DNA from 3 places in the Neobacillus niacini genome. Region 3 is predicted to be linked to each of the others. Evidence: predicted binding sites of a transcription regulator. Region 3 holds the regulator's gene; each other region holds the start of a gene.
The links. The regulator Rex, encoded in region 3, represses fermentation and respiration genes when NADH is low (regulators of the CRP and FNR family bind a similar motif). The targets are predictions, from matches to a motif close to TTGTGAAATATTTCACAA.
Positions count from the first base shown of each region.

Region 1: the regulator Rex is predicted to act here: its motif matches at 3,292-3,309, upstream of adhE (bifunctional acetaldehyde-CoA/alcohol dehydrogenase).
Region 2: the regulator Rex is predicted to act here: its motif matches at 1,795-1,812, upstream of hcp (hydroxylamine reductase).

Region 1 is NZ_CP183883.1:5,322,776-5,327,455, reverse strand. It holds gene ACN6MT_RS26090 (CoxG family protein) at 1-315, shown strand, start outside; gene ppc (phosphoenolpyruvate carboxylase) at 454-3,216, shown strand; gene adhE (bifunctional acetaldehyde-CoA/alcohol dehydrogenase) at 3,459-4,680, shown strand, end outside.
Region 2 is NZ_CP183883.1:2,912,215-2,916,894, forward strand. It holds gene ACN6MT_RS14230 (DUF1798 family protein) at 1-115, shown strand, start outside; gene yppF (YppF family protein) at 171-380, opposite strand; gene ACN6MT_RS14240 (YppG family protein) at 566-1,117, shown strand; gene ACN6MT_RS14245 (Hsp20/alpha crystallin family protein) at 1,200-1,679, opposite strand; gene hcp (hydroxylamine reductase) at 1,873-3,171, shown strand; gene ACN6MT_RS14255 (Crp/Fnr family transcriptional regulator) at 3,209-3,907, opposite strand; gene ACN6MT_RS14260 (DEAD/DEAH box helicase) at 4,028-4,680, shown strand, end outside.
Region 3 is NZ_CP183883.1:573,160-588,934, forward strand. It holds gene ACN6MT_RS02520 (FGGY-family carbohydrate kinase) at 1-330, opposite strand, end outside; gene ACN6MT_RS02525 (FAD-binding oxidoreductase) at 345-1,856, opposite strand; gene ACN6MT_RS02530 (SDR family oxidoreductase) at 1,894-2,688, opposite strand; gene ACN6MT_RS02535 (MurR/RpiR family transcriptional regulator) at 2,850-3,599, shown strand; gene ACN6MT_RS02540 (Zn-dependent alcohol dehydrogenase) at 3,646-4,809, opposite strand; gene ACN6MT_RS02545 (aldehyde dehydrogenase family protein) at 4,837-6,363, opposite strand; gene ACN6MT_RS02550 (lyase family protein) at 6,344-7,687, opposite strand; gene ACN6MT_RS02555 (IclR family transcriptional regulator) at 7,885-8,679, shown strand; gene ACN6MT_RS02560 (BCCT family transporter) at 8,746-10,314, opposite strand; gene groL (chaperonin GroEL) at 10,747-12,378, opposite strand; gene groES (co-chaperone GroES) at 12,432-12,719, opposite strand; gene ACN6MT_RS02575 (CPBP family intramembrane glutamic endopeptidase) at 13,002-13,724, shown strand; gene ACN6MT_RS02580 (YdiK family protein) at 13,721-13,921, shown strand; gene ACN6MT_RS02585 (redox-sensing transcriptional repressor Rex) at 13,968-14,621, opposite strand; gene moaC (cyclic pyranopterin monophosphate synthase MoaC) at 14,653-15,150, opposite strand; gene ACN6MT_RS02595 (ABC-F family ATP-binding cassette domain-containing protein) at 15,337-15,775, shown strand, end outside.

The DNA.
Region 1 (4,680 bases), 1.2 Mb from region 3:
ACATGGGAATTTAAAAGTGACCTTGGTATAATGAAAAAAAAGGTAAGTTTAATTATTGATATTAAAGAGTGGAATGAACCAACAAGGATAAGCTTTGAGTTAAGGCGTTCCAATGAAAAATATATTGGTGAAGGTTATGTTGAAGCACATGCAGTAAATCAGAAAAAAACATTGCTTACTGGGTTTCTTGAAATAAATGCTAGTGGGGCATTAGGTTCATTTGCAAATTCACTTTTTAAAAATGCGATTCCAAAATCATCAGAAGAAGTGGCATCTGCCATTGCCTCTAAACTTGAAGAATTTAACGAAAGGTAATAAAATTTGGCAATCCGATGGGAAATTCGGATTGTTTTTTTTAAATAATTAAAAAATTTTTTAACATGAGACTAAAAGTTATGTTATATTAATAAATAAAAAATTTAGTAAATTTACTAGTACAGGGAGGGTGAAAGCATGAGTACAGAATTAAAAGTGAATGACAGCAGTCTTCCACTTCGCCGCGATGTAAAATTACTAGGTCAAATTCTTGGTGAGATCCTAGTCAGCCATGGTGGGAATGAACTTTTTGATAAAGTGGAAAAAATTCGACTGATGTGTAAAACACTCAGAACTCATTTTGATACCGAAATCTATTCCGAATTAAAGGAAGAAATTGCAAACCTTAACAGCCCAATGAGAAAGCAGGTTATTCGTGCATTCTCAATGTATTTTCATTTGATAAATATCGCCGAACAAAATCACCGTATTAGAAGAAGACGACAATATCAACTTGAGGATGATTCAATTGTTCAGCCAGATTCTATCGAAAGTGCAATTCTTTCTTTAAAGGAGAATAATCTTAATGAAGATATGATTCAAGAGGTATTAAAGAAGTTATCTCTTGAGCTGGTCATTACTGCACATCCAACAGAGGCAGCAAAGCGATCAATCTTAGAAATACAACAACGTATTGCTGTAATCTTGAAGAAACTCGACTACCCTTTAATAACAAAAAGAGAGCGCAGCAAACTTGAAGAGAGTTTATTTAACGAAGTAACGATTCTCTGGCAGACAGATGAACTTCGCCATAATAAGCCAACTGTACTGGATGAAGTCCGGAACGGTCTGTATTATTTTGATCAGACCTTATTTGAAGTCCTGCCAGAAATCCATCGTGAAGTTGAGATATGCTTAGAAAAGAACTATTCCACAAAACAATGGGATGTTCCTAATTTCCTCAGATTTGGCTCATGGATTGGCGGAGACCGGGACGGCAACCCAAACGTAACACCGGAGGTTACGTGGGAGACGTTACATAAGCAGCGAAAGCTTGTCTTAAAGAAATATAAAAATGTATTAGTTGATCTTATGAAACGTTATAGTCATTCTACTACCAGGGTAGAGGTCAGTGATGAATTAGTCCAATCCCTTGAGATGGAAGAGGACAAGTTTCTGACAGAAGATAAGAAATGGCCAGTTAAAGGGGAGGTATACCGCCGAAAATTTGCTATTATTATCGAACGATTGAAACAAGTGGGGAAATCAGATTTAGGTTACCATTCTGCTGAAGAATTATTAGAAGATTTATATGTAGTGAAAAGAAGTTTAAATAACCATCATCCTGCAGCGCATGAGTTAAAAACAATTCAAAAGCTAATCCGTCAGGTACAACTCTTTGGTTTCCATCTAGCAACACTTGACATTCGCAATCATAGTGGTGAGCATGAGGCTGCAATTTCGGAGATTTTACGAAAAGTACAAATTACGAATAATTATCCTCAGCTTTCTGAGGATGAAAAGGTAAAAATCCTGGAAAATATCCTAATGGACCCACGGCCGCTTCTATTATTAAACGAAGATTATACACCGGAAACACAGCAAATGATTCAGGTGTTTCAGATGATTAAGAATGCCCATAAAGAATTTGGAAAACGTTCCATTTCTGTTTATCTTGTAAGTATGACAAGATCAGTGAGTGATTTACTTGAGGTGCTGGTTCTAGCGAAAGAGGCTGGAATTTATAGACTTCATGCAGATGGGACAGTTGAAAGCCAATTAAATGTAGCCCCACTGCTAGAAACGATTGATGATTTAACAGCAGGCCCTAAGATTATGGAAACATTGTTCCAAATGCCTGTATATCGTAATCACTTAAAAGTAATGAATGACCAGCAGGAGATTATGCTTGGATATTCCGACGGCAGTAAAGACGGCGGTACATTAACGGCAAACTGGAAGCTCTATAAGGCTCAGCTTGAAATTCATGAAATGGCAAGCAAGTACCACATAGGATTAAAGTTTTTCCATGGCCGAGGCGGTTCGCTTGGGCGAGGAGGCGGTCCGTTAAATAAAAGCCTGCTTTCACAACCTGCCGAAACAATTGGTGATGGAGTAAAAATTACGGAGCAGGGTGAAGTCCTATCATCCCGCTATTTGCTTGAAGACATTGCTTATCGAAGCTTAGAACAAGCAACTTCTACTCTAATGCTCGCAACGGCACACGTATCAAAAGAGGCAGAGCCTGGGGATTTAAGGGATGAATGTTGGGAGACTGCTATTGAGGAGATTTCTGACTCAGCACTAAAAAAATATCAATCACTCGTTTTTGGAGATGCAGACTTCTTAACCTATTTTAATGAAGCAACCCCATTAAGGGAACTTGGAGACTTAAACATCGGTTCAAGACCAATGAGCAGAAAAAACCGCGGTCGCTTCGAGGATTTAAGAGCTATTCCATGGGTTTTTGCTTGGACACAAAGCAGGCAGCTCCTTCCAGCTTGGTATGCCGCAGGAACAGGTTTAGAAAGTTATGCTTTAAAAAGTGAACAAAATTTACAACAATTACAACAAATGTATGTAAATTGGCCATTTTTCCGATCCACGATTGATAATCTGCAAATGGCATTGATGAAGGCAGATATCACAACTGCGAAAGAATATTTAACACTAGTGGAAGATCAGAAAATAGCTGAGAGAATTTTCTCGAATATCCTTGAAGAATATGAAAAGACAAAAGCAATTCTTCTCAAAATCACAGGGGATAAAGAATTACTAGATCATACACCAAACATTAAAGACTCAGTCTATCGTAGAAATCCTTATGTTGATCCATTAAACTTTTTACAGGTAGAATTAATTAAGGAATTAAGAAGTCAAAACGAACCATCGGAAGAGTTATTAATTGAGGTACTATTAACCATTAGTGGAATCTCAGCAGGTTTACGTAATACAGGTTGATTTGTATAAACGCTTCTCACTCGTTAAGGTGAGGAGCGTTTTTTCATTTTGTAAATGAAATTAGTTTTGAACATTCTGTGAAATATTAAAAAATGAATGAATATTCATTCGTTTTTGATCATAATCCGACAAATTCTGCATTATTGAACATGATATATTTTAGCCAGAAAAGATTAAAGGAATAGAAGGGTTAATTTTAAAAAAGTGCCTGCTTGAAAAGCTAGATTTGGAGGGATAGTTCTATGGCAGTTAAAGAATTAGTTGTACAAGAAAAACAAAATGTAGCGGCAATGATTGAGATTCTGGCTAACAATTCCGCTAAAGCCTTAGCTGAGTTTCGTTGTTACAATCAGAAAATGGTGGATGAGATCGTTAAGCAAATGGCCTATACAGCACTCAATCATCACAAAGACTTAGCAAAGCTAGCGGTGGAAGAAACAAGAAGAGGGGTCTATGAAGATAAAGTTTTCAAAAATATGTTTGCAACAGAGTATATCTACAACAATATAAGAGATCTAAAAACAGTCGGAGTCATTCGTGAAAACGAGCACGAAGGCATGGTAGAGATGGCTGAGCCAGTGGGAGTAATAGCTGGGGTTATTCCTATTACGAATCCAACATCCACGGTTATTTTTAAATCATTAATATCGCTTAAGACAAGAAATCCAATTATCTTTGCCTTTCCGAAATATGCTCAAAGGTGTTGTGTCGAAACAGCACAACTTCTCAGAGAAGCAGCCGTAAAGGCTGGGGCACCAGAGAATTGTATACAATGGATTGATGTTCCATCTCATGACGCGTTTCAACTCTTAATGAAGCATCCGAAGATTTCACTTATTTTAGCTACGGGGGGACCAAATTTAGTAAAAGCAGCTTATAGCTCAGGTAAACCCGCTCTTGGTGTTGGTGCGGGCAATGTTCCTTGTTATATTGAAAAGACTGCAAAAATCAAACGTGCCGTAAATGACATCATTCTTTCTAAAACGTTTGATAACGGTATGATTTGTGCCTCCGAACAGGCACTTATTATCGATCATGAGATATTTGAAGAGGTAAAAAGGGAAATGATCGAAAATCAGTGTTATTTCTTAAATAATGAAGAAAAACAATTGATTGAAAAAGCAGTAATAGACGAAAAAAGTGCTTCTTTAAATCCTATGATTGTCGGATTGCCTGCACATCTGATTGCAAAGATGGCAGGTGTCAATGTTCCTTTAGATACGAAAATACTAGTGGCTGAGTTAAAAGGAGTTGGTCCAAAATTCCCATTATCCTGTGAAAAGTTAAGCCCTATACTCGCCTGTTATAAAGTGAATAGTTTAGCTGAAGGGCTGCTTGTTGCTGAAGAAACACTTGAATATGGGGGGCTTGGACACTCAGCTGCTATTCATACAGCTGACCAGAATGTGATTGATACCTTTGCCCTTCGAATGAAAGCTGGAAGAATTATGGTTAATACACCAT
Region 2 (4,680 bases), 2.3 Mb from region 3:
TGATCAATTATCAATACAGGCTTTTTTTCCGAAAACAAGCCGTTCAAGATTTTTAAATGCAAATCGGACGGTCGAATTTTTTCTGTTAGAGATTTTGAAAGAATTAGAAACATAAAAGAGATGCGCAGATCGCATCTCTTTTAGGGCTTGTCTAGCTGTATTTTACTATTTTATGAATTTTCGATGAGGGAGTCTTCCTTATAATCGTCAGGAATTACGGCGCCCTGAGCTTCAAGATCACGTACAAGCAGGCGATATTCTTTGATGTTAATCTCGTTGTGAATATAAGCCTTCTTAGCAAAATCCATTAATGCGTTTAGATCATCAGTACTGTAATCTCGACTTTGAATAAATTTGCTTTTTAGTGAGCGAATGTCCATATGTAACTCCTCCTTCATCTTTTTTTTATAGTAACATGAAAAAAAAGGATTCCTAGTTTTTAAAATATTTAAACTTTAGACAAATTTCTCTCCATTTTGACATTGAAATCGAGTTGAAAATATGCACCCTTAACTTGTTTGATACATAGTGTGTAGTAATGAAAATGCGGAGGAGATGTTTGCCCATGTACGGTAGAAATCAATCGAACTATTATATAAATCATGGATACTCGGGGCAAATGCAGTACAAAAGCCCAGGTTATTATCCATCCAATTTTGAACCCGTTCCTCGTAATCAGCCATATCCTTACCAGGCAGTACAAAGCATGGAATGGTATCCATATCAACAACCAAATCCTTACTTTCAACAGAGCTATCAACCATATGATCCTACCTATCAGCCTGGTGTTAAACTTGCGCAAATGTCCAATCTCACTGGCCATAATCCTCATAAAAATGCACAATTTCTATTTCAAAACCCTCTGCAGCCGCAGGAGGAAATGCAGCTAAATCAGTATATGCCGCAAATGAACGGATATAGTGTAATGAACCCGTATCCAAAACCAAATGCAATGATAAAGCAGCCTGGGGGAATTCAATCTATAATGAATTCTTTTAAATCACAAGACGGGTCTGTCGATGTAAATAAGATGGTGAATACAGCCGGGCAGGTAGTAAATGCAGTGACCCAAGTATCCTCTTTAGTGAAAGGACTTGGAGGAATTTTTAAAGCCTAAAACGGTAGAAAGACGGCAAAAGCCGTCTTTCTTTTTGGGGATTTGTCGAAAAATTTGTGTTTTAACTTTTTATTTAAATTCTTTAGTCGTCTATATTTATTGTTTTTCCTCGTACTTGTGGAATTCGAATTGTCAGTAATCCGTCTCGATAGGAAGCCCTTACCATTTTTTCGTTAATGTTAATAGGTAAGGGAATGGACCGGGTATGTCTCTGTTGTGAAACCCTTTTTTGGAAAAAGTGATTGTTTAGATCTTCCTTCGTTTCCATTTCATTATTCTCGACAGAAATACTTACATGATTAGGTAAGATATTAAGTCTTATTTGCTCCTTTTTAACCCCCGGCAGCTCCGCTATAATAATATATTCGTCCTCTGCTTCCTGAACCTCTACAGGAAAAGCGCCAGTTGGAAACGGACTATTAAAAAATTCATCAATCGATTGTAGAAATCCTTTTACTGGTTTTTCATGGAAAAAGTCATTCATCGTTCTGAAAAATTCACGGAATTGCTCAGGTTTAACCTTCTTATTGTTATTTTGGTCACTTGGAGGCATGGATGACATCAAACTTTCCCTCACTTTCCATATTTTCTCACCATATCATATGCGTTAGGCGATCGTTTGTGCAGCGTCATAAGATTGTGATAACTTTTTGAACCTTTTATTACAAATCAATTTTTAGTGATAAATGTCACATTAAAAATTTTCTAGTCTTTGTATCCTGAGAAAGTAATTTACGAGAAAGCGAGGGAACAGAATGTTCTGTAATCAATGCGAACAAACTCCTGTTGGAGGCTGTACAGTCGTAGGTGTTTGTGGGAAAGATGAAACGATTTCAAGCTTGCAGGATACCATTATATACGGATTAAAAGGAATTGCAGCCTACCGGACGCATGCTAATCAACTTGGCTATACCGATTCATTTGTTGATACAACTACACAAGAAGCTCTTTATATGACATTAACAAATTCTAATTTTAATGTTCAGGAACATATCGACATGGCAATGAAGGTGGGGCAGGCAACAGTACGTGTGATGGAAATGCTCGATGAAGCACACACAAAGCGTCTTGGCATTCCCGAGCCGATCACTGTCAGCCAAAACAAAATTGAAGGAAAATCCATTGTGGTTTCGGGTCATAACTTGTTTGCACTCGAGGAACTACTAAAGCAGACTGAAGGAAAAGGCATTAATATTTATACACATTCTGAAATGCTGCCCGCACATGGATACCCGGCATTAAAGAAATATCCTCATTTAAAAGGTAATATTGGAAAAGCGTGGTATGACCAACGACGTCTATTTGAAAATTTCCCTGGTGCGATTTTGGCAACCACCAACTGTGTTATGCCAATTAAAGGTACATATGCAGATAGAATGTTTAGTTATGAAGTAGCAGGTCTTGAAAATGTACAAAAAATTATCAATGAAGATTTTTCACCGTTAATTGAGCGAGCACTTGAGCTTCCTGAAGCGGATATACATTCAGATGAAACGTTGCTTACAGGTTTCCATCATGAAACGGTTCTGGGCTTAGCACCAGAAGTAATTGAGGCTGTAAAAGCTGGGAAAATAAAACGCTTCTTTGTCATTGCTGGATGTGATGCGCCTGGTAAAGGTGGAGAGTATTATCGCGAATTAGCAACCTCTCTACCGCAGGAAACCGTTATTTTGACAACATCATGTGGTAAGTTCCGCTTTAACGATGTTGATTACGGTGTTGTTCCCGGAACAAATATTCCACGTTATATTGATTTAGGGCAGTGTAACAACTCAGGATCTACTGTTAAGATTGCAATGGCACTAGCTGATGCATTTGGATGCGAAATCAATGAACTTCCTGTTAGTATTGTTTTATCCTGGTTTGAGCAAAAAGCAGTAGCCATTCTTTTAGGGTTATTTAGCTTAGGAATACAGGATATTCGTATTGGACCAAAGCCGCCTGAATTCATTTCAGAAGGTGTCCTGCAGGTTCTAAAGGAAACATTTAACTTAAAATTAATTGGTACTGCTCAAGAAGACATGGCAGACATGCTTCAGTTATCAAAAGCTTAATCAAGAGAAAACCGCAGCAATCAAACGCTGCGGTTTTTTAAATTAAATTAATTTCTGAAAGTAATACATCAATATCTATAATCATATTACCGCGATCATCTACTTCGATTAGGTCGTCCTTTTTCATTTTTGTCAGCGTTCTACTGATCGTTTCACGAGTAGTTCCAATCATGTTGGCCAAATCACGGTTGGTAAACTCAGACTTTAGAAGAATCGTTCCATCCACTAATTCCTTTCCATGCTTTTGCCCAAGACGAATAAGGAGCTTTATGATTTGCTCATATGTATTGTTAAGTATTTGTTCCTCCAGCCTGTTTTGTAAATCCACGATTTTTTCGCCGAGAACTTTAAATACTTTAATACTTAGTTCAGGATACTCAATGAGAACTCCTTCAAATTTTGAAATAGGGACTGCAATCAGCGTTGATGGTTCAAGAACTTCTGCGTATGCAGGGTAACTGCCTTTTCTAAAGAAGCCAACGTGAGGAAACATCTCACCCTTTTTCATCATGGCGACAATTTGTTCTTTTCCGTGAATATCACTTTTGTATACTTTTATTTTCCCATCATAAATGAAATAAACATTCTCTAACGGGTCACCTTGAAGAAAAACATGACTTTGCTTTTTCCATTCTCTTGCAATGGAAATGTTGGCAATCTTCGTTAATTCGTAGTCATCTAATTCCTTAAAAAGCATGAACTCAGAAAGCACCTTCTTAATATCTTCAATTCTCATGCTCCACCTCCACAGACGAAATAAAATACCTTATACTATTGTAACAGACAACTATATAATAATTAACAAGCTTTTTCTGCGAACGTTTATTCGCTATAATGGTAATAACGAGGTGATTTTATGAAATTGAAAAAAAACCTGCAAGACATTCTTGCAGATTTAAAAATAAATGAAAGTTTTAAGGAAAATATTGTTACCTGGAAGACACTTGAGGCCAAAGAAGCTCAAACCGTGTCCCTTCCGGATAACCTTCATTCCGCATTAAGAGATTCACTAACTAGTAAGGGGATAGAAAGGCTGTACACACACCAAAAATCTGCTTATGAAAAGATTATGACTGGTAATAGTATTGTAGCCGTTACGCCTACTGCATCTGGAAAAACACTGTGCTATAACCTGCCCGTTTTACAAAGTATTTTATCCAACCCTAATGCAAGGGCCCTTTATATGTTTCCCACAAAAGCACTTGCGCAGGATCAGAAAAGTGAGATAAATGAAATTATCCAGGCTGCAGGAATTGATATTAATAGTTACACATATGACGGTGATACACCAGCCAACATTCGCCAAAAAGTCCGTAAAGCTGGTCATGTTGTCATAACCAATCCGGATATGCTTCATTCAGCCATCCTGCCTCATCATACGAAATGGGTTTCACTCTTTGAAAATCTCAAATTTGTCGTGATTGATGAGCTTCATACGTATCGAGGCGTTTTTGGAAGTCATGTGGCCAATGTTATTCGCCGACTAAAACGAATTTGTCGTTACTATGG
Region 3 (15,775 bases):
TGGTTGATTCAGACGGGAATCCATCCAGCTTATGGCAGGATAAGCTAGATGTCCATCTTCATTTAACAACACACGACAACATCTAATGGTACAAAGGCCAATTCCAGCAATCTCTTTCGGATTGCCAGAAAAATTAGCCAGACATTTTTTAATTGCTCCATACACACTGTCCCATAAATCATCATCAGGATGGATGACGACACCTGGTTCAGGGGATAAGGTTTCTTTTAATTGATACGATCCAAAGGCAACTTCATTACCTTCCACATCATAAATGGCCACTTTTGTACTTTGCGAGCCATTATCAATCCCCATTACATATCTGTTCATATAATCACCCTATATCAACCTTTTATATATTTAAGGCCTTCTTCCTGAGGGAAAATGGTACCGAAATTCATGATGCCATTTGGGTCAAACGCTTCCTTTAGTTTTTCCAGCATATAGTAAGCGGAACCGTGCTCTTCAAGTGTCCACTCGCTACGGTATTTTCCAATACCATGGTGATGACACATGGATCCACCAAGCTTTAAAGTTTCTTCAACAATGATGGCTTGTATAGGATGATGATAAATTCTCATTTCATCCTCTGGCGCACAATTAATAGTATAGTTATAAACAAAATACATATTTGTTCCATTTAGATAGCTATGGGAAGAGTGGCCTCCAAGCATGGTGATATCTTCAATTCTGTCAAACTCTTCTTTTACTCTTTTCATCACATTATGATAAATCTTTGTGATGCTTTCCCAGTCAGCGGAAACTTCCGTTGTATAGCCATCATGCTTATGTTGATTAATCATCGTTTGGATTTCATGATCAATATGCCCTTGCGTCCAATTCAAGTTATTGAACCAATTTTCGATGAATTGGTCTTCTACCTTTTCAACAATGCCCTCTTGGAATTTAGCAACTGCTTCTTCAATCGCCTCATTCGTTGCCTTAACAATACCCTTTGGCCCTTCAGACATGAAAATCAACACGCATTTGTCTTTGTAGAAATGGGAAAAATGCTGTCTTGCATCTTCTTCGGAATAGACACGTGCAACAGATGGTCTAAAACCGTTAGTAATTACTTCTCTTAATATATTTATACCTGTATCTACATCCTTGATTAAATAACCATGGAAAACATTGTTTTCTGGATAGTATTTAAAAATCTTTACTGTCACTTCAGTAATGTAGCATAAGGTTCCTTCGTTACCGATGACAATGTGTCTGATATCTGGTCCGCCCGCTCTTCTTGGAACATTTTTGATTCTGGAAATATGTCCATCTGGGAACACACATTCTAAGCCTACAACCATGTCTTCAATCGCACCGTAAAGGGTTGAGAATTGGCCAATACTTCTTGTTGCTAATAAGCCGCCAAATTGTGCAACTGGCTTTGACTGAGGAGAGTGACCTGTTGTGTAGCCTATTTTACGTAACTCATCTTCTAACGTTTGTAATTTGACACCCGCCTGAACCGTTGCTTGCATGTTATATGGATCAATTTTAATGATTTGATTCATTCTTGAGCCATCAATGACGACTGCAATTTCTTTCCAGTTTTCAAGACCGCCTTCCGTAGCTGTTTTCCCGCTTCGAGGAATCACATTGATCTTATGCTTATTGCAGAACTGCAGAAGGGCCTTAACTTCTTCTGTTGAGTGTGGATATACAATCGCCATTGGCATTGGAACATCCAAGACTTTTTTCGCTTTTGCATACTTCTTATAACGATCAGCCGCTGCGTCATAGAGTGCTTCATGATCCGTATTAATTTGTTCTAGTGAAACAATAGACTCTAATTCTTTCAATAACTGCTCTTTCACTAACTTCATTCCTTCTTTTACTAATTGTTCATTTGTCATTGTTGCATTCTCCTTTACAATCCGTTTCTATATTCCTTTATCGGACTAAATAGCCACCATCCACATTTATGAGAGTACCGTTTACATAGTTAGAAGCGTCTGAAGCTAAATAAATAACTGCTCCCATTAAATCTAAGATATTACCCCATCTATTAGCTGGAATGTGATCTAAGATCCGTTGATTCGCTTCAGAGTTCGCTCTTGTCTCTGCTGTAACCGCCGTTGCAAAATATCCAGGTGCAATTCCGTTTACCTGAATATTATATTGTGCTAGTTCATCACAATAGGCTTTAGTAAAACCGGCTAACCCATGTTTCGTTGCCGCATAGGCTGGTGACCATTGACCCCCAAGGTAGGAAAACAAAGAACAAGTGTTAATGATTTTCCCGCTTTGTTGTGGAATCATGAATTTCGCCACTTCATGAGATAATTCAAAAGCTGCCGTTAAATTGATGGAGACCATTTTATCCCATTGAAGTCTAGTAAATTTGGTTACATCTGGTTCATTAATACAAATTCCTGCGTTATTCATGAGGATATCGATTTTTCCAAAAGTAGAGATACATTCTTCTGTAATCCTTTGACAAGCCCCTTCTTGAGTCACATCCGCAATCATGAGATGATACCGAACACCCTCTGCTTCTATGAGGTTTTTAGTTTCATCATTGTCACTAGCGACGCTGACCGCAAAAATGTCTGCCCCTGCCTTTGCTAGTGCTAAAGCAAAGCCTTGCCCTAATCCAGAATTCCCTCCAGTGATAATCGCCACTTTACCTTTTAAACTAAAATAATTCATTGAGAAGTCTTTGATATCAACTAATTTAGTAGTCATTGTTTAACCCTTCTTCTAGAAAGTTTTTAATATTATTAACGTTAATTTACTATAAACACCTCCACTTGTAAACGATTTCTATAGAAAATTTTCTATTTTTTTAAATTATTTATTATATTGTGGAAAATTTTCCATTGTGATATGCTTTCATTAAGCACTAAATGAGAAGAGAGGGAGAGACCATAAATATTAATTTAAACAAATTAAATGACCTGGAGCTTTCGGTCCATAATAAACTCACTGAAGTGATAAAGGATAATGAAAAGCTAAAAATATTAGAGGCAGCTGAATTTTGTGAAGTGTCTCCATCAAAAGTATCCAAGCTTGTAAGAAAACTTGGCTTTGATAGTTTTAAACAATATAAGCAATTTTTCGGTGGACAGTCCATCATTCAGGAAGACAAGATAGTTTCTAGTGAATTGGAACGATTAAAACACTTTATTGAAAATTTTGACCATGCATTAGTGGATGAGTTTATTACCCTTTTTAAAAAGTACAACCGAATCGTTCTATTTGGATTAGGGCCATCCTTTATTTGTGTAGAATACTTTGCCTATAAGCTCGCTCTTGTTTCTGGGAAAAATATTTTAGTGTCGCAAGGAGAAGATCATGCAAAGCATTTAGTTGATGAGGACACTCTTTTGATAGTTTTTTCAGTAACAGGGAAATTTACTTCATTTGAAAACCTCTTCAATGGAGCGAAGGTTAAAGGGGCTGAAATATTGTTGATTTTGGAGGAATATGACCATACATCTACTTTAAAAGCAGATAATATCTTTTTCTTAACCCAATCTACTCAAAATGAAAAGTTGTTGCCGTATGAAAAAACACGAACGGTATTCTTTATTTTCATCGAAGAAATTATCGCAAAATTACTAGCAGAACGAGAGACAGCAAGTAGGGATGAATAAATTCAACAGACCGCCTGATGATCAGACGGTCTGTTTTCATATATTCTTAGATTGTTACGACACTATCAGCTGTATCTACTAGTTCCTTTTGTTCTTGTGATGAAAACTCAACGACGGTTCTGCCGACGTTAATGCAATTGCAGTCATGGAAGCTATCGAAGGCTTGATTAATATCCGTTAACTGAATACGATCGAGTACAAGTTCATCGAGCATAAATTTGCCATCTAAATAAAGCTGGGCAATGGTAGGGAAGTCACGATATGGCTGTGTATCTCCATAGAAGCTTCCCTTTAAGATTTTTCCGACGCGATGGAATCCACCTGCTGGCAACTGGAGTGCCATAGCTGGGTTGAAAGCTCCAACAACAACAACGGTGCCGCCTTTTCTTGTTCCTTTCCACGCACTTTCAGTCGCTCCTGTGTGACCGGTACAGTCGATTGCAAAATGTACACCGAGTCCGCCTGTAAGCTCTTTTAACGCTTCATCCGCATTTTGTTCGGCGACATTGATCGTATGAGTCGCACCGAATTTTTTTGCGATTTCTAGGTTAGCAGGCTTCATATCGCAAGCAATAATTTTTGCCGCACCTGCAATACGTGCCCCTTGAATTGCATTGACACCAACTCCACCGATTCCAAATACCGCGACGGTCGAACCTGGCGTTACTTTGGCAGCATGGACGGCAGCACCGTAACCAGTCGCCACACCACAGCCGATTAACGACGCTTGAGCAAGCGGCATTTCATCAGGAATCTTTACACATGAAAGTTCCGGTACAACGGTATATTCTGCAAAGGTAGACAATAACGAATTGTGATAAATCGTTTCTCCATCCTTGCTTAAACGAGAGGTCCCGTCCAAAAGAGTTCCTTCAAACATTGGACCAAATGCCGTTTCACATAAATGAACATTACCTGTTACGCAAAACTCGCAGGTCCCGCAATATGGAGCCCAGCTTAACGCCACTTTATCGCCCACTTTTACTTTCGTTACATTGGATCCAACCGCTGTAACAATCCCTGCTCCTTCATGGCCAAGGATGGTTGGCTTAGGGGTTGTTTCATCTCCTAAAGCATTTAAATCGCTGTGGCAGACTCCTGTTGCTTCAATTTTAACAAGTACCTCATTCGCTTTTGGTGCAGCAAGCTCCACCTCTTGGATTTCTAACGGTTTTCCAACACCCGTCATGACTGCAGCTTTCATTTTCATCTTAGTTCCCCCGTGTCCTCGGAATTTTTAGTAAGCAAACCAAATCGCTTTTTGTTTTGTATAAGATGCTAGGGAATGAATCGCGTACTCTTTCCCCCATCCACTTTGTTTCAAGCCGCCAAACGGACTGGCAAAATCATAACATCCATATTTATTCACAAAAACCATACCTGCTTGAAGCTTATTGGCCACTCGATGTGCCCTGGAGACATCATTCGTCCATAGACCAGCACCCAAACCATAAATGGTATCATTGGCCATGGCAATAACTTCTTCTTCTGTTTCAAAAGGAATAATGCAAAGCACAGGTCCAAAGATTTCCTCTTGGGCTATTTTCATCTTATTATCTACGTCAGCAAAGATTGTTGGAAGGATGAAGAAACCATTTGCATTTTCTCCTGTCATATCCCGTTCTCCACCAGCTACTAATCTAGCACCTTGGCTTTTTCCACTTTCGATGTAACTTAAAATTCGTTCCATATGTGCTTCAGAAATCTGCGCACCTTGGTGGCTGTTTGGATCGAATGGGTCGCCTACTACATAGCTTTTGGCCAGTTTCGCAATGTCTTCAACCACTTTGTCGTATACATCCACATGTGCAAACAAACGAGTTGGAGCCGAGCATTTCTCCCCTTTATGTGTAAACAATCCATAAAACGAACGCTCAATCGCTTGATCAAGATTTGGTGGATCATTAAAGATAATGTTTGGAGATTTTCCTCCAAGTTCAAGAGAAACAGGCTTTAAGTTTGAGTCAGCTGAATTGTGGACAAGCTTCTTCCCAATTTGCGTGCTTCCCGTAAAGGCAACCTTATCCACACCCATATGGGTAGAAATATTTTCTCCTGTTCCTCCATCGCCAAGGAGTAAGTTGATGACTCCAGTTGGTAAAATGTTGGCTTCATCAATTAATTCGAACAGACGAATTACCGAAAAAGATGTCTTTTCTGACGGCTTTAAAAGAACCGTATTGCCCATCGCTAATGCAGGTGCGAGCTTCCATGCAGCCATATCCAGCGGGAAGTTGAAAGGAAGGATTTGACCGCACACACCAATCGGATCTCTAGTTGTAATGCTTAAGAAATTCCCTTCAACAGGATTGTTTTCCCCATAATATTTGTCTGTCCAGCCTGCATAATATTCAAAAATATCAACGGCTTCTCCTACTGCATCATGATAGGATTCCGTGTATAACTTCCCGTTATCCAATGTCTCAAGCGTAGCCAATTCAGCACGATGCTGATCCATTAAATCGCTGATTTTCCGTAAAATTTTGGCACGCTCTTTACGAGAAACGGTGCTCCAAGCTCCATGTTCAAACGCTTCGCGTGCAGCCGATACCGCCTGGTCTACGTCCGCTTTTGAAGCCACTTGGAAAGTTCCAATCACTTTTCCATTTGCCGGATTGATGGATTCAATGATTTGTCCGCTTGTGCTATCCAACCACTCGCCATTGATAAATAATTTTTTAGTTGTCTTAAGCCATTCTTTAGCCCATTCCAGTTTCGGCTGTTCGATTCCTTCAAATACTTTACTATTCGTTGCTTGTGTCACGTTCAATCCCTCCATTTTGAATCATATTCTTTATTTCTTCTTTTCCTTTTTCCTTTACTAATCGAGCAGTGGCAGTATAGCCAATCTTCTCTTTTAACTCGACAACCACAGGGATAAAGCTATTGGCTAGCACCTCACATCGCTCTCGATTCGCTTCTGTTCCCTTAATGCATTTTTCAGTAAATGTAGTAAGTGCTTTTTCAAGCATAACCATAGCATCTAAAATATTGGCACCCGCTGCCCCTTCAAATACGTTTAACCCTAATTCTCCATGTTCCAGTGTGGTCTGGACAACATGATCACAGCCTATTACTTGAAAGCAGCATTGAACCAATGTTTCCGGAATGACTGGATTCACTTTTCCAGGAAAAAAGGAGGACCCCGCCTGCACAGCAGGCAGTTGAATTTCAGCAAAACCTGCTTCCGGACCCGATGATAGAAGTCGTAAATCCTTTGCAAACTTCAGCAAACAGGAAGCAAGTATACGTATTTCACTTGAGACCCTAGCTAGGTCATCGATGTTTTGAGCAGCATCGTATAAATTATCACGATGGGACAACTCAAACCCTGAAACCTCACAAAGTTTGGATACTACTGTGTTGCGATAAGCTTTTGGAGCTCCAACCCCTGATCCAATTACCGTACCACCTAGATTAATCGAGTGAAGTTTTGTGACTGCTTCCTCTAATGAAAGGAGCCTTCGTTTAATTACTTGACAATACCCGCTGAAGGTCTTTCCAAGCTGGACCCTCATCCCATCTTGCAAGCATGTACGTGCAATCGTTGTCACGTCTTGAAACTCACCTTCTTTAGCCTTTATTACCTCGACTAGTTGGTCCAATGCTGCAAATAGTGGATGAAAGCTTTTCAAGATAGCTAATCTTATGGCCGTATGGCACACATCCGAAGTCGACTGAGAAGCGTTTACATGTTCGGCAGGATGAACGGGAGTATAGCTTCCTATTGGGTGTCCTAAGGATTCATTCGCTAGATTGGCAATGACTTCGTTCACATTCATGTTTGTGCCTATTCCACCGCCCCCATGCAGAATATCAATCGGAAATTGCTCCCGATGATCTCCTTTGATTAAGCTGTCGCATGCATCAATGATGGCGTTTCCAATTTGTCCGTCAAACACTCCTGCTTCCTGATTAGCGAGAGCAGCAGCCTTTTTGACCAATGCAAGCGATTCGATATACGTAGGATATTGGCTCAGTGTACGTCCAGAAAACGAGAGATTTTGCAGGGTCCTCACCGTTTGAATACCGTACAAGGCTTCCTCTGAAATAACAATGGTACCAAATTGATCCTCTTCTTCCCTCATGAAACCATCTCCAAAATGAATCTATATTTCTATTATTTAATTTTAGTTAATGTTCATATTGTGAACCTTATGTTCACATTAGGAACTTTAATGTCATTGTAAAATGGAAGACCATTCATGTCAAACACAAAATGATAATTTTTTGAAAATATTTAAAACATTAGATTATGTCCAGCCATATACGCTATAATGAAAGCATGAAAAAGGATAAAGAATTACTTAACAAGGAAAAAAATAAACAAGAAAATTCATCTGTTCAAGCAGTTGGCCGTGCCTTATCATTACTGCAGCTCGTTGCCGATAGTAACAATCCTATATCTGTTGCTGACTTAGCAGAGAAATCCCATATGAATCGAACCACTGTCTGGCGTCTGATTGGTACGCTTGAAAATTTCGGATTTGTAGAACGTGATCCGTTAACGAAAGGGTACCAGCTCGGATATGCAGCCAATCGACTAGCTGCCCAAGCAACCAATTATGGACCGCTGATTCGACGGGCACGTCCAAGTATGGAGAAATTACGGGAAGAAACCCAAGAAACTGTCTTGCTGAGTGTACCGAAACATTATGGAACATTAACCATTGATCAAATAGATCCTGCACACAGCGTCAGATTAGTGGATTATGTCAATGCCTACCTGCCCCTGCATTGTACGTCTAATGGGAAACTACTGTTAAGCCTGCTCCCTCCTGAAGAACTAGACATTTTATTGGGACAATCGCTTGAAAAAATGACACCGTTAACCATTACCAACCGGGACGAACTTCTAAATGAAATTCAAATGGTTCGAAAACATGGAGTTGCAATGGCAGTTGGAGAACTGGATGAAAACGAAAACGGCATTTCTGCACCTATTTTTGATCAAAGTAAGAATCTGGTAGCCTTTATCAGTGTCTGTGGTCCAAGCTTTCGATTTACAAAGGAAAAAATGGCAGCATTAACCGGCCGTTTAATCAATGCTGCCCAAGAAATTACCAATTATCTTGATTAAATCAAAAAATGGGGACAATCCTACAGCGTTAAAGCGGTGGAGGATTGTCCCCAAAATTTTATCTTCCTATAGTGCTTTAGGAAGAGTTTCCGTAGTTTCTTTGGAATTTTCGACAGGTTTCTCCCCTATCGTTTTATCGTATTTTTGCGGATTCAAACAGATTTTCACAAGAGATCCAAATACCACTAATCCTAAGAATAGTGCGGGTACACCACCTAGGTTGTTAAGCATTTTTACTCCATCGATACTAGCAAAACTAATCATGGACCAAGAAATCAAACTAACAGCAATTCCCCATAAAACTTTAACCAATAGTCCTGCTTCAGGCTTTTCAGGTGTAATACCCGTTGAACTGATTCCACTCATAGCTGCCACATTGGAATCGCAGGCAGTAACAAACGTGATAAAGAAGACGAATAAGAAGAACGGAATAATAACTGCGGCCCAAGGTAAGTTAGAGAAGAATTCATAGATGACGGCTTCAGGTCCACTCGTTGCAAGGGCATTTGAAAGGACGCCATCAACCATATCCATTGAAATAGCCGTTCCACCAAATACACTCATCCATATCATCCCAAATACTGCTGGTAGAACAAAGTTAACTAATATAACGGTTTTCACTTTGTACCCATAGGCAATTCTACCAAGGAATAGTGATAAAATTAACGCCCATGCAAACCAACTCGCCCAATAAAAGGTTGTCCACCACTGCGGCCACGGGTCACCGGCTGCTGCCCCCGTAAATAAACTCTTCTTGAAAAACTCTGTAAGGTACACACCAAACGCTTCTGTACTAGAATTTAAGATGAAAGGAATAGGACCAACTAGAAAGACAAAGGCTAAGATGACATAAAAAGCTTTCATATTGATATCAGAGAGGATTCGAATACCTTTCATCAAACCCGTTGCTGCTGAGATTAAGAAGGTGACGGTCACAACTGCAGCGACTATTCCCCATAATACCGGTGAAGAACCAATACCTGTTATGTGTTCGATTCCTCCAGAAAGAGTCAAAATACTAGTACCCATCGAAGCAGCCATTCCTAGGGCTAATGTATACAAACAAATCGCATCGATGATTGTTGAAGTACTCTTATTAATCTTATTACCAAAAAGCGGCGAAAGCGTGGAGCTTAAGCTATAGGGTTTTTTCATATTGTAATAGACAAACGCAAAGACAACAGCAGGTACACAATAGATTGCATATGGAGTGAACGTCCAGTGCAAATACAAGGTCGACAAAGAGAACAAAGCCGCCCCTGGACTATTCGGATCAAGGCCAAGCGATTCCGGTGGTGTGGATAAATGGTAGATTGGCTCTACAATACTCCAAAAGGTAAGAGTGGCGATGGTAGTAGTTAAGGTAATGGCAAACCAATTCGAGAATTTTAGCATCGGTTTCGCATGTTCCCCACCAATTCGAACATTTCCAAGCGGTGAAAAGTAAGCAAAAATACATCCACCAACCATAAGTAAACCGCCTAAGCTAAATAACCAGCCTAAATTTGCAATCACCCAATTATTTGCATTCGTCGTCATACTTATAAAGCTTTCCTTATTCGTGAAACTTAAGATAGATGCCCCGATTAACAATAGAAAAGGCGGCCAAAAAACTGCATGTCTGATATTATTCAAAATTCTTCCCCCACTCACTTGAGATATCGCTTACATTTCTAAATATTTTTCTTAAGATGTAGTATTTCTAATTTGCCAATAAGGTTTTGCTCAGCCCTCCTTATTCCATCAGTCTGTTCGCATTATGAACTTAAAGTGCACGTAGTGAACCTGTTGTTTTGATTATAGAAGGGACAGAAAATTGTGTCAATAAATAATTAATATATTTTGAGATAATTCTGTAAATTACTGCTTAATAACAGCCAATAAATATATAAGAATTTACTAATTTACATGAGAAACATGAAATTATCCTTTATGTTAAAGAAAAAAACCACTCCCTAATTTAATAGGAAGTGGTTTTTGATATAGATATAAATTTTTCACTGACTACTTCACAGAATGAAGGAGAAATAGCAATAAACTATTTCTCAGATGCTTGGCTCAAAAGCCTTACATCATGCCGCCCATTCCACCCATACCGCCCATGTCAGGCATTCCGCCTTGACCAGCTGGTTCTGGCTTGTCAGCAACAACTGCTTCAGTTGTTAAGAACATTGCTGCTACAGACGCTGCGTTTTGAAGTGCAGAACGAGTAACCTTAGTTGGGTCAACGATACCAGCTTCGATCATGTTTACCCACTCACCGCTAGCAGCGTTGAAGCCTGTTCCAACTTCTTCGCGCTTTAAGCGGTCAACGATTACAGATCCTTCAAGACCAGCGTTGTGAGCGATTGTACGAACTGGCTCTTCGATCGCACGTAAAACGATGTTTACACCAGTTTGGATATCGCCTTCAGCTTGGATTTCAGCAACCTTGTTGTATACGTTAAGAAGGGCAACACCACCACCGGATACGATACCTTCTTCAACCGCAGCACGAGTTGCGTTTAAAGCGTCTTCGATACGAAGTTTGCGCTCTTTTAATTCAGTTTCAGTTGCAGCACCAACTTTGATAACTGCTACACCGCCAGCTAATTTAGCTAAGCGCTCTTGTAATTTTTCACGGTCAAATTCAGAAGTAGTTTCTTCTAATTGAACACGGATTTGGTTAACACGAGATTGGATCTCTTCAGTTGCACCAGCACCCTCAACGATTGTTGTGTTTTCTTTCGTTACAACAACCTTAGAAGCGCGTCCTAAAGATGTGATTGTAGTAGTTTTCAATTCACGGCCAAGCTCTTCAGTGATTACTTCACCGCCAGTTAATGCAGCGATATCTTCAAGCATTGCCTTACGACGGTCACCAAAGCCAGGAGCTTTAACAGCAACTGCATTGAATGTTCCGCGAAGTTTGTTCAATACTAAAGTAGAAAGTGCTTCACCTTCGATATCTTCAGCAATTAACAATAATGGTTTGCCTTGTTGAACCACTTGCTCAAGGACAGGAAGGATTTCCTGAATGCTTGAGATTTTTTTGTCTGTGATTAAGATATATGGATTTTCTAATACAGCTTCCATTTTATCTGTGTTTGTTACCATGTAAGCAGAAGTATATCCGCGGTCAAATTGCATACCTTCAACCACATCTAACTCAGTTGTGAAGCCTTTTGATTCTTCGATTGTGATAACGCCGTCGTTACCAACACGCTCCATCGCTTCAGCAATTAGTTGTCCTACTTCTCTATCATCAGAAGAAATAGCAGCAACTTGTGCGATAGACTCTTTGCCTTCGATTGGCTTAGAAATAGCCTTTAAGCCTTCAACTGCTACAGTGACTGCCTTTTCAATCCCTTTACGGATACCCATTGGGTTAGCACCCGCAGTTACGTTTTTCAAACCTTCACGGATCATTGCTTGAGCAAGAACCGTTGCAGTAGTTGTTCCGTCACCGGCAACATCGTTTGTTTTGCTAGCTACTTCAGCAACAAGCTTCGCACCCATGTTTTCAAATGCATCTTCTAATTCGATTTCTTTCGCGATTGTTACACCATCATTTGTGATAAGTGGTGAACCAAATTTCTTTTCAAGAACCACGTTACGTCCTTTAGGTCCAAGAGTAACTTTTACTGCATCTGCTAACGCATCAACACCACGAAGCATTGAGCGGCGTGCTTCTTCACTAAATTTAATTTCTTTAGCCATGTTCAAAAAACCTCCTCGTATTTTTTAAACTCAATATTGTTTTTAAAAAATCCTTATTGTCCAACTACAGCAAGGATATCGTTTTCGCGTAAAATTAAATATTCGTTTCCTTCAAACTTCACTTCTGTACCAGAGTATTTTGAGAAGATAATACGATCGCCTACAGAAACTTCAAGAGCAACACGTTCGCCACTTTCAAGCACTCGGCCTGTACCTACGGCAACAACTTTTCCTTCTTGAGGCTTTTCCTTAGCTGAGTCTGGTAACACGATACCGCTTGCAGTTTTTTCTTCTGATTCGACAAGCTCAATGACAATACGATCACCTAGTGGTCTTAACAAATCAAACAACCTCCTCAAATAGATATGTAATTCTGACTTATTAGCACTCTCTTAACATGAGTGCTAACACAATTCTTATAATAATAAATGGAAAAAAATTTTGCAAGTATGAAGCAGTAATTTTTTATAATTTTTTGCAACCTTACAAGTATGTGATTTACAAGCAGGAATATACATAGTTTTTAAAGAGAATCTTTAAAATTGAAACAACCCTGCCATTATTAGTAGAATGAAGAATAGGGTAAAATATTTTCATTAGCTGCCTAAAGGAGATTTATTAATTTGAAAAGGGAATATTGGATTATTTTAATTGTCTATATAGCCATGCAGTTATCAAGCCTAGTAGGAATTCCTGGACTGATGTTCCTATTTGGCTATTTAGGGATGAATCAAGGGCTCGTTGTTCCCTACTGGTTAATTTTCAGCTTCACCCTTGCTCTAATCATCATTTTGTTCGTTTTAAGAACAGAAATGAAGAAATCAGGATTGAATGAAAGGGGCAGTTCCTTTGGCTTTGCCGCCGTCTGGGCTGTATTTGGGGTATTTCTAGCTTTATTCGCACAAGCTCTCGCTGCAAATATTGAACGGCTTATCGGGGTTGAGATGGGCTCAGAAAACACACAGCAAATTCTTACCATCATCGAATCCTTTCCGCTGGCCATCTTAGTAAGTTCGGTAATTGGCCCCATATTAGAGGAAATTGTTTTTCGAAAAATTATTTTCGGTACTCTCCATAAACGACTTAACTTTTTCTTCTCAGCGTTAATCAGTTCTGTTGTTTTTGCCTTAGCCCACATGGAGCCGCATCATATACTGCTCTATTCCGCAATGGGCTTCACTTTTGCATTTCTTTATGTAAAAACAAAACATATCCTTGTACCGATTTTTGCCCATGTTGCGATGAATACATTAGTTGTCGTTATTCAGTCAGTTTATAAAGATGAAATTAATGAAATCATTCGTGAGGCAGAAGCTATTCAAAACTTTATCGGAGGCTTTCTATGAGACGTTCACCCTTGTTTTCCGGGATTATTTATATCGTGCTCGGCTGTTTATTTACTTATTTTGCAATTGAAGATGTCACCCTAAACGGATGGGGGTTCTTCAGTTATCTGCTCGTTATTCTAGCGACTTTCGATTTCGGATCTGGTTTAAGAATGATTTTCTTTTACAATCGGTATAAAGACAAAATAAAAAAATAATCATTTAAAAAGCCTTTTCACTTTTTCATGTGAAAAGGCTTTTCCTTTATTCTTCTATTTCCTCTGTTGGGTAGTGTTTCAGGAAGTAGATAAGTGATTGTAATTCGACGGCCAAATCGATATGATGGACCCTTATGGATGAAGGAACATTTAAACGTGCAGGGGTAAAATTTAATATCGCTTTAATATTGGATTTTACAAGTCGATCTGTAATCACCTGAGCGACTGGAGCAGGTACCGTCAGGATTGCAACATGAATATCATCATTGCTTAATACCTTCTCAAGCTCATCCATATGGTACACGGGTACATCCCGGATTGTCGTTCCCATTTTGTTCGGATCCACATCAAACGCACATTCTATCTTTGTATTATTATTCTTTAAAAAGTTATAATTTAGAAAGGCAGTTCCAAGATTACCTACCCCAATTAACGCTACTTTTGTTAATTCATCTTGATCCAGTGTTTTTCGAAAGAAGGTTAATAGGTAGTTGACATTGTAGCCATATCCCTTTTTCCCTAATGCACCAAAATAAGAAAAATCCCGGCGAATCGTTGCTGAATCCACCTTCACTGCCTCACTTAATTCTGCAGAAGAAACCCTCTGTTTACCTGAAGAGTGAAGATTCTTTAAAAATCGATAATATAAGGGCAGCCGTTTCGCTGTCGCTTGTGGTATTTTCATTGTTTCGTTACTCATACTCTCCCACCCCTCATAAAAAGTTGTTCATTTATCTAACTTGTTCGGTTCGGTGGAAATCCCCATTTTTCCCACCAGTTTTTTCAACCAAATAGGTTTTTCCAATAACCATACCTTTATCTACTGCTTTACACATATCATAAACAGTAAGTGCGCATGTGGAAGCAGCTGTTAACGCTTCCATTTCAACACCTGTATTTCCTTTTGTTTTGACAGCAGCTGAAATATTCAATGTATAAGCGGCATCGTGTTCCTTTTCCCATGAGAATGATATATTAACTCCCGTCAAAGGTATAGGATGGCACATCGGGATTAAATCCCACGTTTTCTTTGCCCCCATTACCGCAGCAACTTGTGCTACTGCAAGAACATCGCCTTTTTTCATTTCATTATTTGTTATTTTATCATATATTTCTTTACTAACCGTAATGCTGGAATGAGCAAGTGCCGTACGAGCCGTTTCTGGCTTATCGCTAACGTCCACCATTTTCGCTCTTCCTTCTTCGTTAAAATGAGTAAATTCAGACATAAACAGTATCCTCCCACAAAATCATACTATATTTTTAACATTTTGTCTGTGAAACTTTGAGCGAATGATGACGAATTTACATTTTTTTCTTTAAGTATTCCTTCTTATTTTCTCCAATGACATCCCACTTTATTGCCGACATTGGTGGAATAAGGTACACTTGTTTTAGTAATAGAGGTGAAAAAAATGATATTATTACAAGTTAATCAACTAGCAAAATACTATGGTGCAGACCTTATTTTATCGAATATAAAATTAGAATTACAAACTCGGGACCGTGTTGCACTTGTCGGGCGTAACGGTGCAGGGAAATCGACATTATTAAAAATTATTGCTGGGCATTTGTCACATGATGGCGGCGAAATTATTAAGCCAAAAGGGGTAAGCATTGGCTATTTGGCCCAGAATACTGGACTAGAATCAAATTTATCGATTTGGGATGAAATGCTGACCGTATTCGAATCACTAAGAGCTATGGAAGCGTCACTTCGACAACTCGAGGTTCAAATGTCAGATCCTGCTGCAATAGCGGACACAAGCAAATACGAGAGAATCCTAAATGAATACGATCAACTACAAGTGAAATTTAAAGAACAAGGCGGTTATCAGTATGAAGCAGATATTC